Regions from separate parts of the Yoonia sp. R78084 genome, predicted to be linked through region 1. Evidence: riboswitches for the same ligand, from Rfam matches in the RefSeq annotation. Region 1 holds a riboswitch; the other holds the start of a gene.
The links. A riboswitch is a leader RNA that binds a small molecule or an ion and turns the genes downstream of it on or off. The one in region 1 is predicted to bind glycine.

Region 1 (7,958 bases):
CAGGTTGATCCCTTCGTTCACCGCCGCGGCCATGACGGCCGCCTGCAAGGGCCCCACATCGACCGTCACCGTGTCAAAGAAAGTGGCAGGACGCACGTCAAAGCCCGCGTCTTTCAGCCCCTCAACCAGCCGCGCGGTTTTGCGGTGAATGCGTTGGGCAATGGCTTTCAACCCCTCGGGGCCATGGAAAACGGCATAGAACCCTGCCATCACCGCCAAAAGCGCCTGTGCGGTACACACGTTGGACGTCGCCTTTTCGCGGCGGATGTGCTGTTCGCGGGTCTGCAAGGACAGCCGGTAGGCGCGGTTGCCGTGACTGTCGATCGACACACCCACAATGCGGCCCGGCATAGACCGTGCATAGGCCTTTTTCGTCGCCATATAGGCCGCATGCGGGCCGCCAGAGCCAATGGGCACGCCAAACCGCTGGGTACTGCCGACGGCGATATCGGCGCCCATCGCACCCGGTTCTTTGAATAGGGTCAGTGACAGCGGATCAGCCGCAATCACACCAATGGCGTTTTCGGCATGCAGGGCCGCAATCTGATCGGTGAAATCACGCAAATGCCCGTGGGTGCCGGGAAACTGGAAGATCCCGCCAAAGACCGCCGCGGCATCCAGTGTGTCCGGATCACCCACGATCACCGCGATCCCCAAAGGTGCGGCGCGGGTCTGGATGACGGCGATGTTTTGCGGATGGCAGTTTTCGTCGACAAAGAACGCCTTGGCTTTGCTCTTGGCGAGACGCTGCGCCATGGTCATCGCCTCGGCGCAGGCGGTTGCCTCGTCCAGCAGGGACGCATTGGCAATCTCAAGGCCTGTCAGATCAGACACCATCGTCTGGAAGTTCAACAATGCCTCAAGCCGGCCCTGTGAAATCTCGGGCTGGTAGGGCGTATAGGCGGTGTACCACGCAGGGTTTTCGAAAATATTGCGCTGGATTGCGGGGGGCGTGACCGTGCCATGATACCCCTGCCCGATCAAAGACGTCAGCACCTTGTTCTTTTGCGCCGTCTTTTTCATACGGCGCAGCAACTCTGCCTCGGACAGCGGCTTGCCGAAGTCCAGCGGGTCTTTCTGCCGGATTGCGGCAGGCAATGTGTCATCAATCAGCGCATCAAGGTCTTTTGCCCCGACCACTTGCAGCATCTGCGCCATTTCGGCCTGCGAGGGTCCGATATGGCGGCGATTGGCAAAGTCATAGGGCAGATAATCGGTCGGGGTAAAAGGCATGTCAGGCTCCGCGCGTGTTCAGGCGATCATTGCGTTATAGGCTGCTTCGTCCATGTACTCGTCCATCTGTGACGGGTCGGACGGCTTGATCTTGAAGAACCAGCCATCCCCGATGGCATCCTCGTTTGCGAGGGCGGGATTGTCAGCAAGGGCTGTGTTGACCTCGACAATTTCACCGTCCAGTGGCGCAAGGATATCAGAGGCGGCCTTGACGCTTTCGATCACCACGATCTCGTCGTCCTTAGTCACGGTCGCGCCTACTTCGGGCAATTCGACAAAGACGATATCGCCCAGTTGGGTTGTGGCGTGCTCGGTGATACCCACGACAATCAGGTCGTCTTCAGGGCGCAGCCATTCATGTTCTTCGGTGTATTTCATCGGGGCTCTCCAGTGTTAGCGTTTGAAATTGGCAGGGGTGAAGGGCAGTGCAGCGACGGTCAGCGGCAGCCGTTTGCCGCGCAATTCGCCCCAGACGGTGGTGCCGGTTGCAGACAGGTCCGTGGGCAGATAGCCCATAGCGACAGGTGCGCCGACGGTCGGGCCGAAACCGCCCGATGTGATCGTGCCAACCGGAGTGGCAGCGTCCTCGCTGGCAAAAAGCGGCACACCTTCGCGCATCGGCGCGCGACCTTGCGGGAGCAGGCCCACACGTTTGCGCGCAACACCCTCTGAAAGGGCGGGCAAAACGACTTCCGCGCCGACAAACCCGCCAGCGCGTGCGCCGCCTGCGCAGCGGACCTTCTGGATCGCCCACCCAAGGGCGGCCTCGGCAGGGTTTGTTCCTGCGTCGATATCATGTCCGTAAAGGCAAAGACCCGCTTCAAGGCGTAGACTGTCGCGCGCGCCCAACCCGATGGGGGCCACATCGTCATGCGCCAATAGCGCCTCTGCCAAGGCCACCGCATGATCCGCAGGAACCGAGATTTCATAGCCATCCTCGCCGGTATAGCCCGACCGCGAGACCCAGCATTCCGCACCTGCGAGTGTGAGCGTCGCGACATCCATAAAGCGCATATCAGCGGCACGCGGATCGAGGGTGGACAGCACAGCCTCTGCCGCCGGACCTTGCAGCGCCAAAAGCGCGCGGTCGGTGATTTCGGTCACGGACACATCGGTCAGTTCGGCTTGCATATAGGCAATATCGTCTGCTTTGCAGGCGGCGTTCACAACGATGAAAACATGATCGCCACGGTTCGCCAGCATCAGATCATCACGGATGCCGCCCTCAGCATTGGTGAAAAACCCATAGCGCTGACGGTTTTCAGCCAGACCCAGAATATCCACGGGGATCAGCCGCTCCAGTGCCGCAGCCGCACTGGCGTAATCGGCACCCGTCACGCGCACCTGCCCCATGTGGCTGACGTCAAACAGGCCTGCCTTTGCCCGCGTGTGCAGATGTTCCTGCAGCACGCCCATCGGATATTGGACAGGCATGTCGTAGCCTGCAAAAGGCACCATTTTTGCCCCCAGCGAAAGGTGCAGCGCATGTAGCGGGGTTTGGTGCAGATCAGACATTGCCAAGCCGTTCCTTCTTTCCGGCCGACACGATCTTGCGATCAAACGGCACCACGTTGGCACGGCAGCGGATGCCGACGTGCGTGATGCCCCCTCTGTCCTGATGCCTGAGATTGCTATCCCTTCGGCGGGCAGCAACCTGCCACTCTCCAGAGTCTTCTTACCTACGTCGGTCCTGTGGCCTGAGAGTTTCCGGGGCGGTTGCTCCTTCGGCACCAACTGGGTTGGTTCTCCCGACGTCGATTGCGACGCAACTTGCCCCGTTCCCGACCTGCGCGCAAGAGATTCGATGCATGCGAAACCTCTAAATGATCGGCAGTTCCGGCGCGGCGCGGGTCGTCAGCAAACGCCCCCCTGCGGGTGTCACCACGATGTTCTCTTCATGCACCATCATCAGCCCGTCACCGTAAGACACAGAGGGTTCCAATGTGATGACCATATTCTCTTGCAAGACCGTCGTGTCAAAGCCCGCGAGCGAGGGTTGCTCGGTCAGTTGCAGTCCTAATCCGTGCCCCAAACGACCGATGTCACCCCCGCTGTCCTGTATCTCGGCGATCACTGCGTTCATTGCGGCACAAAGGGCCTGACAGGTGGTTCCGGGGCGCGCAGCGGCAATCCCTGCTTGGGTCGCACGCCACAGCACGTCATAGGCGCGTTTGGCCATGTCATCGGCCCGCCCGATTGCCCAGTTGCGATCAAAATCGCAATAGTAGCCGTCACAGACCATGCCACTGTCCAGCATCAGGATATCGCCCTTTGCCAGCGGTATGCCGTCCGGCGGCGAGATCACATCCGCGTAGCCCCCCTGTGCCGCTGCCCCCACCACATAGGGCGCACCATCGGCCCCCTGCGCCAATGCGGCGCGCCGAAACTCGCGGAACACAGCATCGAGCGGCGTGCCTTCTTGCGCAAACGCGGGCACCTGCGCAAAAGTCGCAGACCCGATCGCGCAGATCTGGGCAAGTTTCGCAATCTCAGCGTCGGATTTCACCATCCGCAGGCCTTGCACCAGCGGCCCCGCGTCGGTGACCTGAAGGCCCGGCAATGCCGCCATCAACCTGTTCCAATCTGCCAAAGGCATGCGCAGGTGTGTCTCGTGGCCCAGCATGACCCCGATCTTTGTGCAAGGCGCCAAAAGCTCAGTCAGCAAGCTGATCCCGTCATCCGCAGGACAAGGCGCGCACCATGTGCGGATGTCATCCACCCATGTCTGACGCATAAGAGCCGCACCGATTTCCGGGATGATCGTAACGGGCTTGCCTGCTTGCGGCACAAAAACAAACCATGGCCGTGTCGGACTTTGCCAGAACAGGGTTTGAAAGCCGGTGAAATAAGTGACCTCTGCTTCGGTCATCAGCAACAGGCCCTCAAGTCCCTGCTCCGCCATCTTTTCCTGTGCGCGGGTTGTACGCGTGCGATATTCCGCCTCCGGAAACCCGCGTGTCGATGGCGCCGTCATCCGGGCAACGTGCCTGATATCGCGCGTCCGCTGTGTTTGAAAATCTGCCCGAACCCCTGCAGTTCATCCATGATCCCTGCCCTGCGCAAACACGACCAGAACTGCGCCTGATTTGAGGTAATGACCGGCTTACCTACGATCTGTTCGATCTCGTCGACGACCTCAAGCGCGCGGATGCCGCTGCAGGACAGAAAAATCGCATCTGCATCCGGGCGGTCGAGGTCCAGCGCAAACTGCTTCCAGTAGCCGGGGGTGACGCGCCCGAATTCAACGCCGGTTGCCAGTTGCAAACCCTGAATATCCAGCACGTCAAAACCCGCTTGCGCCAGATAAGCGGCCTCGGCGGTGTTGATCTCGTCCAGATAGGGCGTGCCGACAACGATCTTTTGCGCGCCCACTTCACGCAACGCATCCATCACACCGGTGACGATGCACATAGGCTGGGCCCATGGCGCACCTTTGCGGATTTCGCGAAAGACGCTTTCCTCGCCGCAGATAATCGAGCCGGAGGTGCAACAATAGCTGATCACCTCGGGGCGCATATCGGGCTGCAGGCGCGAGGCGGCATCGGCCATATCGTCAATGTGTCGCGCCAGCGTTTCATTGGTGGTGTGATCATCCGTTTTCAAACGGGTGAAATGGACGGCCACACCATCGGGGGCCATATCCATGCAATCGGCCTCACAGGCCAGATCGGTGGACATCAGGATAAACCCCAGCCGCGCGCGATGGTGGCGGCCTGCGTCCATTTCGGGTGTACGGGGTTTGGACAGGATCATGCCCAAGTGTTAGGTCGCCACGCGCAGATTCCAAAACGAAATCTGCGCGCCTGCTATAATCAATCGCCGTCGGCGACACCTTCCGCCCGCTTGCGCGCACGGCGTGCACGGAAACTGGGCAAAAGCACCAGCAGAAGGGCCAAAACCAGCAGGCCCAAGGTCATCGGACGCTCAAGGATAAAGCCAAGCCCCTGATAAAGCTGCATGGAGCGCGCAAAGTTGTCTTCCAGCATCGTGCCAAGGATGAACCCGATCAGGAGCGGTGCCAGCGGATAATCCGCAAACCGCAGGATCGTGGCGACCACACCAAAGCCGACAAGGATCAAGAGCTCGGTCGCATTATTCTGCCCGATATAGGCCCCCATCAGCGTAAAAAACAGAATGAAGGGGATCAGGTAGTTGCGCGGGATCGACAGGATCTTGGCGATATAGGGGATCAGCGGCAGGTTCAGCACCAAGAGCACCAGATTGCCGATGAACATCGAGATAATGACAGCCCAGAAAATCTCGGGCGTGTCCGTCATCAGACGCGGCCCGGGGGTGACATTCAATGCAATCAGCGCGCCCAGCAGGATCGCTGTGGTCCCCGACCCCGGAATACCCAAGGTCAACAGCGGCACAAATGATCCGGTACAGGCCGCGTTATTGGCCGTTTCCGGTGCAGCGAGACCTTTGATGGACCCTTTGCCGAATTCGGCCTGCTCTTCGCCTTTGGCAAGGTTGCGTTCCACAGCATAGCCGAGGAAAGACGCGATCGTGGCCCCCGCACCGGGCAGAACACCGATGAAAAAGCCCTGAATAGACTGACGCCCGATCACCGGCAGCATCGCCCGCCCCTCGGCGCGTGAAAAGCGCAGATTGGTGATCTTGCTGCTACCGCCTTCGGCATTGCTGGCCCCGCGGGCGGGGTTCAGCACGAGAAAAAGCGCCTCTGGCAGGGCAAACATGGCCATGGCCAGTGTGATAAAGCTGATGCCGGACTGCAGGTCCATCATGCCCATGGTAAAGCGCGGCATGCTGAACAACGCGCCCTCGCCCACGGTGGCAAGGATCAAACCCAGCAGGGTCATCATCAGTGCCTTGCCGACCTGACCCGTGCCCGCAAAGGCCGCGATGGCAGAAAGACCCACAACCATGAGTGCAAAGTACTCAGCCGAGTGGAACAAGAGCGCGACGGATGAAAGCGCAGGCGCAAAGATCATCAAAAGGATCGCCCCGATCGTACCGCCCGCAAAACTACTGACGGCGGCGATGGTCAGCGCCTTGCCAGCCTGCCCTTTGCGCGCCATCGGATAGCCGTCAAAGCTGGTGGCGACGGTCCCTGCCACGCCGGGCGCATTCAGCAGGATCGACGAGGTCGAGCCGCCAAAGATCGCACCGTAATAGACACCGGCCAGCAGGATCAGCGCCGCGGCCGGATCACCCAAGGTAATCGCCACTGGGATCATGATGGCGATAATCGACATCGGCCCCAGCCCCGGCAACATGCCGATGAATGTCCCGATCAGACAACCGAACACCACCATCAGGATGTTCTGGACAGAAAAGGCCGCTTCAAGGCCAATCAAAATTCCTTCAAGCATTGCCTACATCCCCATAAAAAACGGAAAGGGCCGCAAGAAGATGCCAAGCACCTCTTGGACCAGATACCACACAAAACCCGTGGCGAAGACCGCAACAGGGATCATGATGTGAAACTTGCGCTCACCCAGGATCGCGCTGCCGGCCACCAGAAAGACGGTGGTCGAGATCAGAAAACCCGCAGGCCGCAGCATCAGCGCGTAAAGCACCATCAGCGCCAGCAGCATCAGCGCCTGACCGAGTTTGTATTCATGCAAACGGCGATAGTTGATTTCAGTGGCCGAGGGGCCCGCGTCGCTGTCGTCGGTCTTTTCCAGACCCAGAAGCACAACCAGACCAACGATAATCCCGAGAACGGCCAGCACCTTTGGAAAGGTCGAGGGCCACACAGGGTTACGTTGCATAAAGGGGGGAAGAAGCTGATCCATCGTAAAGAATGCGGCATAGCCATAAACGCAGCAAAATAAGACAAAGATCAGCGCGATCCAACGATCCAGCGCCATGAATTCCCCTCCCTGAAAATTCGTATAGTGAAACCGTCCCGCACGATTGCGGGACGGTTAGGTATTGCGGCTTAGTTCTTAGAGAAAGCCGAGTGTCCGCATCAGGTCACCGATTTCCTGCTCTTGGTTGTCCAGGAATGTACGGAAATCATCACCGTTGTTGTAGATGTTGACCCAGCCGTTACGCGCGCGGACTTCTTCCCACTCGGGTGTGTCGTACATCGCAGCAATGGCGGCCTGCATTTTCGCAACCTGTTCGTCCGCCAAACCGGGTGCAGCAAAGAAACCGCGCCAGTTGACGAATGTGGTATCAAGCCCCTGCTCGATCATTGTGGGCGCGCTGTCATAGGCCGGCACCCGTTCGGGGGATGTCACGCCAAGAATGCGGACTTCGCCCTGGTCGGCCAGTGCAATCGCCTCGGAAAAGCCGGTTGAGAGCGCCTGGATTTCACCAGACAGCAAACCTGCCATGGCAGCGCCACCCGCGTCATATGGAATGTAGTTGAACGCTGTGGGGTCTTCGCCAGCGGCCTGCATCACAGATGCCGCTACAAGGTGGTCAAGCCCGCCGGGCACCGACCCACCGCCAATGGCAAAGCCCATGCCATCTTCGCGGTACGCTGCCAGCAGATCATCCATTGACTGGATCGCACTGTCAGTGCTGACAACAATTGCCGCATAGTCACCGATCGTGCCCGCGACGAGCGTCAGATCACGATAGCTTTGTGGAAACACGCCTGTGAGCGAGCGGATAATGATCGGTGTGGAATTCACCATCATGGTGTTCTGCAGTGATTCCGCATTTTCGATAAGGTGGGCAATCGCAACACCGCCCCCGCCACCGGACATGTTCTCGTAAGATGCGGTGCCGACAAGGCCAGAAGCAGT
Region 2 (7,958 bases), 1.5 Mb from region 1:
CGGTGGCGCTGCTTGAGCGAGCGGAGGGAGTTACGTACCTTCATGGGGTCGTTTCCTATCTGTCGCGGCGCGCGGACTGCGCCTTGGGTTACATTAACGGGCGGTAAGCCCGATGAATTCATGGTGGACGATACTGGGATCGAACCAGTGACCCCTTCGATGTCAACGAAGTGCTCTACCGCTGAGCTAATCATCCATGTCTTCTGCGTTTTGCAACACGTCCCATAACGAAATAGGACGCGGGCAATCCGCGTCAGTCGTGCGGTCTATAAAAGGAGTCGACAAAGGGATCAAGGGCTTTTGGTATTTTCCCGAAATGCGCTATCTGTTGTGCTGAAGGGACGAAAATATTGCTCAAAACGGCCTACACTCTGACCCGACCACAGGTGCGCACCACAAGCGTTGTCTTTGCGTCGCCCCATAGCGGACGCGATTATCCTGACGCGTTCTTGCGCCGGTCGGTTCTGAATGCAAGCGAGATCCGTTCGTCCGAGGACGCCTTTGTCGATCAGCTATTCGCAGCCGTGCCTGACCATGGCGCGCCGCTGTTGACGGCAACAGCGCCGCGCGCCTTTCTTGATCTGAACCGCGGTGTGGATGAACTTGATCAGGCCCTGATCGAAGGGGTGCGCCGCAACGCGCATAATCCGCGCATTGCCAGCGGGCTCGGGGTGATCCCGCGAGTTGTGGCCAATGGCCGCCAGATCTATCGCGGCAAACTCACACTGGCCGAGGCGCATCTGCGCATTGCGCAATACTGGCGTCCCTACCATGACCAGCTGCAGACCTTGCTGGATGAAAGCAATAACACCTATGGCGAGGCGATTTTAATTGATTGCCATTCCATGCCCCATGAAGCGCTGGAAAACGTAGGCCCTCCGGGCAGTGCGCGTCCTGATGTGGTTCTGGGTGACCGGTTTGGCTCTACCGCCGCGGCATCTGTTGTGGAGCAGGTGGAGGCCGCATTCACAAGCGCGGGTCTGCGGGTGGCGCGCAACATGCCGTTTGCGGGTGCTTTTATTACGCAACACTATGGCCGCCCGTCACGCCAGCAACACGCCATTCAGATCGAAATCGACCGCGCGCTTTATATGAACGAACGCACATTGGAGCTGAATGCAGACTTCGCGGCCTTTCAGGCGCTCTTGTCAGGTGTGATCGCCGAGATTGTCGATATTGGACGTGTTGCGGACCAAAAGGTTGCGGCGGAATAGCCGCGGTTAAGTTAGGCGCGCCATTTTCATATCGTCCAGACGTTTGCTGAAATCCTCCGGGCTGATGCCTGTCGACAAGGCACGCGCCATGAACGCGGCCTGTGTTTCTGGCGCAATTCCGTTTGCGGGTGGATCGCGGTCAAGGTTGGTCGGGAAAGAATAGCCTTCTGCAGTGGCCGATATCGCTGCTTTGAGTTCCGAGGGGCTCAATTTGCCATCTGCTATCGCTTGGGCAGCAAATGGGAACACCAGCCTGCACATTTTGTCGCGGTCAATCGTTTCCATCGCCCGCCCGAAGGCTGAGGAGACCTGCAAGAGATTGGCGAAACGATGGATATCCTTGCTGGTGTTCGCGCCTGCTGCGTGAAACAGCGCAGGGTTGAAAAACAAAGTGTCGCCTTTTGCGAGCGGCAGTTGGACGTAGCGTTCTTCAAACAAAGCCCTGAAATCGGGCCTGCGCCAAGCGGCATATCCCGGGCGGTAGGCCTGCGAGAAAGGAAGTAGTTTCGTCGGGCCGCTTTCCAGCGGCATGTCGCAATGCGCAACCGCCCCCTGAAGCGTGAGAACTGGGGAAATATCATGCACATGGGCGGGGTAGGACGCGCAGATTTCGGCGGTTTGAAAGCCCAGATGATAATCGCGATGCGCCTGCTGCGCGGCTCCGCCGGGATGGACGAGGTTCACTTGCGCGGTCATCTGGTAGTTGGGGCCAAGCCATGCCTCGCAAGCCGCATCAATCACGGTATTTGCGAAATAGTGGAGGAAGACATCGGGTGCCGCTTCGCAAAGTTTTTGCAGCGAATTCCAGACCCGATCATTCGCACCTGCCGCCGCGAAATGGTCCCCTGCGCCGCGCGCGCCCGCCTTTTCATCTGCAATGATCTGTTCGTAAACGCGGGTGGCCTGGTCCAGAACACTGGTGTCCGCATAGGTCTTTTTAAGGGCGATGACACCCGCACCTTGCCGCAGAACAAGCGCCCATTCTGCCAGGATTCGCTTACGGGTTCCCTGATCTTCAAGGGCAGGGCGGAGTGCTGCCATATCATAAACCGGAATATTCTTTTCGATGGCGGCGGCAAAAGGCACATCCGCGCCGTGTGTTGTCTGATCAATCAACGCGGTGAAATCCGCGATATCACAGGCATCGGGTTCATAATACGCGGCTGTGGTGTCAAAGATGCGGTTCAAATCGTGCCCTCCCGGTGTCTAAGCCTCTTGAGCGTAGCGGACATTGTTTTTTGTAAAAAGACAAATTCAGGCGGGGTAGGGTGGGTCAAGACCCACCTTACCCTTAACGCAGGGCGCGTCCTTTGATGATCGCATCCTTGCCAAACTTCGCGCGGATTCTGTCAGCTGCCTTTTCGGCATCGGCCCGTTTTTGCGCGCCGGGGTCGAGCAAATCACCTTCGCGGTCGGCGTCGGCAGCAGGGGTGATCTCGGACAGCCCCACCCCCAGCAGACGAAACGGCCCGCGTCCGCTGACCTGATCGAACAAGCCGCGCGCCGTGCGATAGATGGTATCGGCAATCTGGGTCGGGTGGCGCAGGCTTTGCCGTTTCGAGATCAGTTTGAAATCAGATGTTTTCAGTTTCAGCGTCACCACCCGCCCCGCTTTATCCTGCGCTTTGGCGCGTGCGCTGACCTTCTCGGCCATCCGCCACAGATGCCCATCCAGAATATCTACATTGCCGGTATCTTCGTTGAACGTCGTCTCGTTCGACAGCGTCTTTACAGGGCTATGGGATGAGATCCGCCGCCCGTCCTCGCCGCGCGCAAGGCTGTACAGCCGCTCACCCATGCCGCCAAAGCGGTCATGCAGATCCCGCCTGTCCCAGCGCAGAAGGTCGTCAAAGGTGCGAATGCCCGCACCCTCTAGGCTGGCCTGTGCGGCCGGCCCGATGCCCCAGATCAGGCGCACGGATTTGGGGCGCAGAAATGCGGTGGTTTCTGCCTTGCCGATAATCGAAAAGCCGCGTGGTTTGTCGAGGTCCGAGGCCACTTTGGCGAGGAATTTATTGTGCGACAGCCCGATTGATCCCGTCAGCCCCAATTCGTCTTTCATGCGTTTGACCAGACGCGCCAGCATGACCGCAGGGGGTGCGTGGTGCAGGCGTTCGGTGCCTGTAAGGTCCATGAATGCTTCATCCAGTGACAAGGGCTCAACCACCGGTGTCAGTTCATCCATCATCGCGCGGATGGCGCGTGAGGCCTCGGTGTAGGCCGGAAAGTTGGGGCGGACGACGACAGCCTCGGGGCAAAGCTTGAGCGCCTGAAACATCGGCATGGCAGATTTGACGCCCTTGATTCGCGCGACATAGCAAGCGGTCGATACAACGCCGCGCCGCCCGCCGCCGATGATCACGGGTTTATCTGCGAGATCCGGGTTGTCGCGCTTTTCCACCGAGGCATAAAAAGCATCGCAATCCATATGCGCGATGGTCAGGTCAAACAGCTCCGGGTGCCGCGTCACCCTTGGACTGCGGCATTGCGGACAACGGGACTCATTGTCGAATGTGGTCAGGCAATCGCGACAAAGTGCTGGCATGACGGCAGTGTAGAAGGGGCAGTATTCGGACACAACGGCTCTGCATCACTGATGCAAAGGTGCTGCCGCCGCCGGCATGGCGTCGCGAAAATATCACGGCGCAGGGGGCTGCAGGCCGAGCTAATATTTCCCATTGCGTTGCGCGCCGATCTGTCTATGAGTTTCCAATAGGAAACACGTCAACCGGGAGAGTCCGGTTTGGTCTGGCGCCGAAGGAGCAACCGCCCCGGTCACTCTCAGGCAAAAGGACCGGTTGGGGTGCAACACGCCGAAGAGAGACCTTGAGTGGTCCGCCGAAGGAGCAAGCCCGATTGGGCGAATCTCTCAGGTACAGCAGACGGCGGGGGCAGATGGTAGGGAGTTTACCATGCCTAAAGTTGCTGTATTGGGCGCCGGAATTACCGGCGTCACCACTGCTTATTCACTTCACACACGCGGATATGACGTGACCGTCTATGATCGCCAGCGCTATGCGGCGATGGAAACCAGCTTTGCCAATGGCGGGCAGCTCAGCGCGTCGAATGCGGAGGTCTGGAACCAATGGTCCACGGTTCTGAAGGGTATCAAATGGATGCTGCAACAGGATGCGCCTTTGTCGGTGAACCCGAGCCCCAGCTGGCATAAAATTAGCTGGATGGCGGCGTTTCTGGCCAATATTCCGCAATATAAAGCGAACACCGTCGCAACCGCGCGGATGGCGGTGACGGCGCGTGCAGGTCTGGCGGAAATGGCTGATCATGCCGGGATTGATTTTGATTTCACGCCGGCGGGGATTTTGCATTTCTACAAAACCGAAAAAGACTTTGCCCATGCGCGCAAGGTGACTGCGCTTTTGGCCCAAGGCGGATTGGCGCGGCGCGAATTGAGTGCAGAGGAAACCCTTGCCAAAGAGCCTACGTTGCGCGGCGATATTCTGGGCGGGTTCTGGACCGAAAGCGACAGCACAGGCGATATCCACAAATTTACGGTCGGTCTGGCAGCGTGGCTGCGCCAGCAGGGTGTGCAGTTTGAAATGGGCAATGCGGTCGGCGATGTTGCGGCGGATGCGGATGGCGTGACGGTGCGGGCACGGACTGAGCAGCGTTTTGATGCGGTGGTTGTTTCGGCGGGCGTTGCGTCACGAGGTTTTGCAAAGAAACTGGGCGACCGCGTGAATGTGTATCCGGTGAAGGGCTATTCCATCACCGTAAACCTGCCGGATGCACAATCTCAGGCGGCGGCACCAACGGTGTCGCTGTTGGATGACAAGGCCAAGATCGTCACTTCGCGCTTGGGGCGTGACCGGTTCCGCATTGCAGGCACGGCGGAATTCAACGGCGAGAACCGCGATATCCGTGCGGATCGTGTGAAACCGCTGGTGCAGTGGTGCGAGGCGCATTTCCCTGATGTCAGCACGGAAAACGTCGTGCCTTGGGCGGGGCTGCGCCCGATGATGCCCAATATGATGCCGCGTGTCGGTGCCGGGCGTCATCCGCGTGTTTTCTATAATACCGGGCACGGGCACCTTGGCTGGACCCTTTCGGCGGCAACGTCCGATCTCGTTGCAAGTGCGGTACAGTCGCGTGTTTTCGCGCCCAAATCGCACAGTATGCAACAGCATACATTGAAATCAGCATAGCAGCTACTTATCTATCCTTCATAATTATGAGGGATAGATACATGCCTATTGAAGACCTTTTTTCCGAGTTTCTGGGCCAAAATGTGCTTTGGCTACTTCTGGCGGTGTTTATCATCGTCTGCATCATGGCGGGTGTCCGCATCGTGCCGCAGTCGGAGAAATTCGTCGTCGAACGGTTGGGGCGTTTGCGCGCGGTCCTAGGGCCCGGGATCAACTTTATTGTGCCGTTTCTGGATCGTGTCCGGCACAAGGTCTCCATCCTCGAGCGTCAATTGCCGTCAATGAATCAGGATGCGATCACATCGGACAACGTGCTGGTACAGGTCGAAACATCGGTATTTTACCGCATCATCGAGCCTGAAAAGACCGTCTACCGGATCCGTGATGTTGATGGTGCGATCTCGACCACTGTTGCGGGCATCGTGCGGTCGGAAATCGGCCGCATGGAACTGGATCAGGTACAGGCGAACCGTTCGAGCCTGATTGAAGCGGTCCGCACCCAAGTGGCCCAGCAGGTTGATGACTGGGGCATCGAAGTGACCCGCGCCGAGATTCTCGATGTAAATCTGGATCAGGCAACCCGTGAAGCGATGCTGCAACAGCTGAACGCGGAACGTGCGCGTCGTGCGCAGGTGACCGAAGCCGAGGGTAAAAAGCGGGCGGTTGAGCTACAATCGGATGCGGAACTTTATGCCGCCGAGCAGGAAGCCAAGGCGCGCCGTATTCTGGCTGATGCCGAAGCCTACGCGACGCAGGTTGTTGCCGTGGCGATTGCGGAAAATGGTTTGGAGGCGGCGCAGTATCAGGTTGCCCTCAAGCAGGTTGAAGCCTTGCAAAAGCTGGGTGACGGCACCGGCAGCCAGACTGTTATTCTGCCTGCTAATGCGCTTGATGCCTTTGCCAACGCATTTCAGATGCTGAAAGGACGTGGATAATGCCGCTTTGGACAGAATGGTGGGTGTGGATGTCGGGGGCTTTGATCCTTGCAACACTCGAAGTGTTGATCCCGGGCTATATATTTCTGGGGTTCGCCATAGGCGCGGCCATGATGGGGCTGCTGATCCTCTTCGGGATCTCTGCGTCAGGCTTTGCGCTCACGCTGGTGATCTTTTCGGTCCTGTCGCTGATTTCCTATCTGGTGATGCGGAAATACTTCGCCCTCAAGACCGGACAGGTTAAAATCTGGGAAACCGACGTCAACGATTGATCTGTCGTTCCAGATTTTCAGACTTGGAAACCCCCGGCCCTAGTGGTTGGGGGTTTTTGCTTGCGGTGATGCCAGCTCCGCCAGAATGCTTTGTGCTGCGGCTTTTGGGTTCGCGGCCTGCCAGATCGGGCGGCCCACAACCACATGGTCCGCGCCGTTTGCGATGGCCTGCGCTGGTGTCATGACCCGTTTTTGATCCCCAAGTGCTGCACCTGCGGGCCGCACGCCGGGGGTGACGATCAGTTTGCCTTCCGCTTCGGGCAGGGCGCGGATCAGTGCCGCCTCTTGTGGCGATGCGATGACACCGTCAGCCCCGTTCGAGAGCGCGATGCCGGCGCGTTCCTGTACCAGATCGGCCACATCGCCTGCCTTGATGCAGGATGCATCCAGATCGGCGCGATCGAGTGACGTCAGAATGGTTACGGCCAAGATCTTCATGTTGGACCCGCCAGCCCCTTCACGCGCTGCACGTACGACATGGGGGTCGCCATGCACGGTCAGGAAATCCAGATCGAATTGGGCTACACCACGCACCGCAGCCTCGACCGTGGCGCCGATGTCGAAGAATTTCATATCAAGGAAAATGCGTTTGCCATGTTCCTGCTTAAGCTCATTGGCAAGCGCCAAGCCGCCACCCGTCAGCATCCCGAGCCCGATTTTGTAGAAGCTCACGCTGTCGCCCAGCGTGTTGGCCAGTTCCAGCCCTTCAAGGACGTTCGGCACGTCCATTGCTACGATCAAACGGTCATCGGACATGTGCAAACTCCTTGGCTGATTTGCCACGGGTCTAGCGATTGCGGGCGGGCGGTGCAAATGCAATGGCGCAGCCTCTCCCGTGGCCGCGCCATTGCCCCTGGCCGCCATCACCGACGCCGACCAAGGTGGGGGTTTGCAGAAAGCGCGTTGTGTAATTGCACAAGTCCCTCTCTGCAGATCAAGTCTGGGCAAGTTGGGGATAGAAAGCGCGGGGAATAATTGTTGCGATCTCCCCGTTGTCAAAAATCCTGTTCACAACCTTGCGAGCGAACCTTCCGATGCCCATCTATATAGCGAGGCCCAATCAGGGGTGTGCCGCCAAGCGGGCATCCATAAACCCGGGCGCTTAACAAAGGAGAGACCCATGAACTTAGAAAAGTTCACCGAGCGGTCGCGCGGCTTCATTCAAGCCGCCCAGACGATCGCTATGCGCGAGGACCACCAGAAACTCGCCCCCGAGCACCTGCTCAAAGCTTTGCTTGATGATGAAGAAGGGTTGGCCACCAACCTGATTTCTCGTGCAGGTGGCGATGCGCCCGCTGTTGTCGGCGCTGTCGAGGCAGCCCTTGCCAAAATCCCAAAGGTTTCCGGAGATACGGGGCAGGTTTATTTGGACAA

Region 2: it holds a riboswitch for glycine, as region 1 does, so the genes downstream of both, SJY29_RS17095 (D-amino acid dehydrogenase) here and gcvT (glycine cleavage system aminomethyltransferase GcvT) in region 1, are expected to answer to the same signal.

What each region holds. Positions count from the first base shown of each region.
Region 1 covers NZ_CP138993.1:1,454,850-1,462,807, forward strand. Annotated here, with positions in the region: gene gcvP (aminomethyl-transferring glycine dehydrogenase) at 1-1,233, opposite strand, end outside; gene gcvH (glycine cleavage system protein GcvH) at 1,252-1,611, opposite strand; gene gcvT (glycine cleavage system aminomethyltransferase GcvT) at 1,627-2,748, opposite strand; glycine riboswitch at 2,909-2,994, opposite strand; gene SJY29_RS07515 (M24 family metallopeptidase) at 3,053-4,207, opposite strand; gene SJY29_RS07520 (arylmalonate decarboxylase) at 4,204-4,986, opposite strand; gene SJY29_RS07525 (tripartite tricarboxylate transporter permease) at 5,046-6,569, opposite strand; gene SJY29_RS07530 (tripartite tricarboxylate transporter TctB family protein) at 6,573-7,070, opposite strand; gene SJY29_RS07535 (Bug family tripartite tricarboxylate transporter substrate binding protein) at 7,149-7,958, opposite strand, start outside.
Region 2 covers NZ_CP138993.1:3,400,840-3,408,797, forward strand. Annotated here, with positions in the region: gene ykgO (type B 50S ribosomal protein L36) at 1-44, opposite strand, end outside; tRNA gene SJY29_RS17075 (tRNA-Val) at 122-196, opposite strand; gene SJY29_RS17080 (N-formylglutamate amidohydrolase) at 351-1,214, shown strand; gene SJY29_RS17085 (phytanoyl-CoA dioxygenase family protein) at 1,221-2,402, opposite strand; gene SJY29_RS17090 (DNA polymerase IV) at 2,506-3,759, opposite strand; glycine riboswitch at 3,934-4,021, shown strand; gene SJY29_RS17095 (D-amino acid dehydrogenase) at 4,127-5,377, shown strand; gene SJY29_RS17100 (SPFH domain-containing protein) at 5,419-6,312, shown strand; gene SJY29_RS17105 (NfeD family protein) at 6,312-6,584, shown strand; gene pyrF (orotidine-5'-phosphate decarboxylase) at 6,624-7,340, opposite strand; gene clpB (ATP-dependent chaperone ClpB) at 7,705-7,958, shown strand, end outside.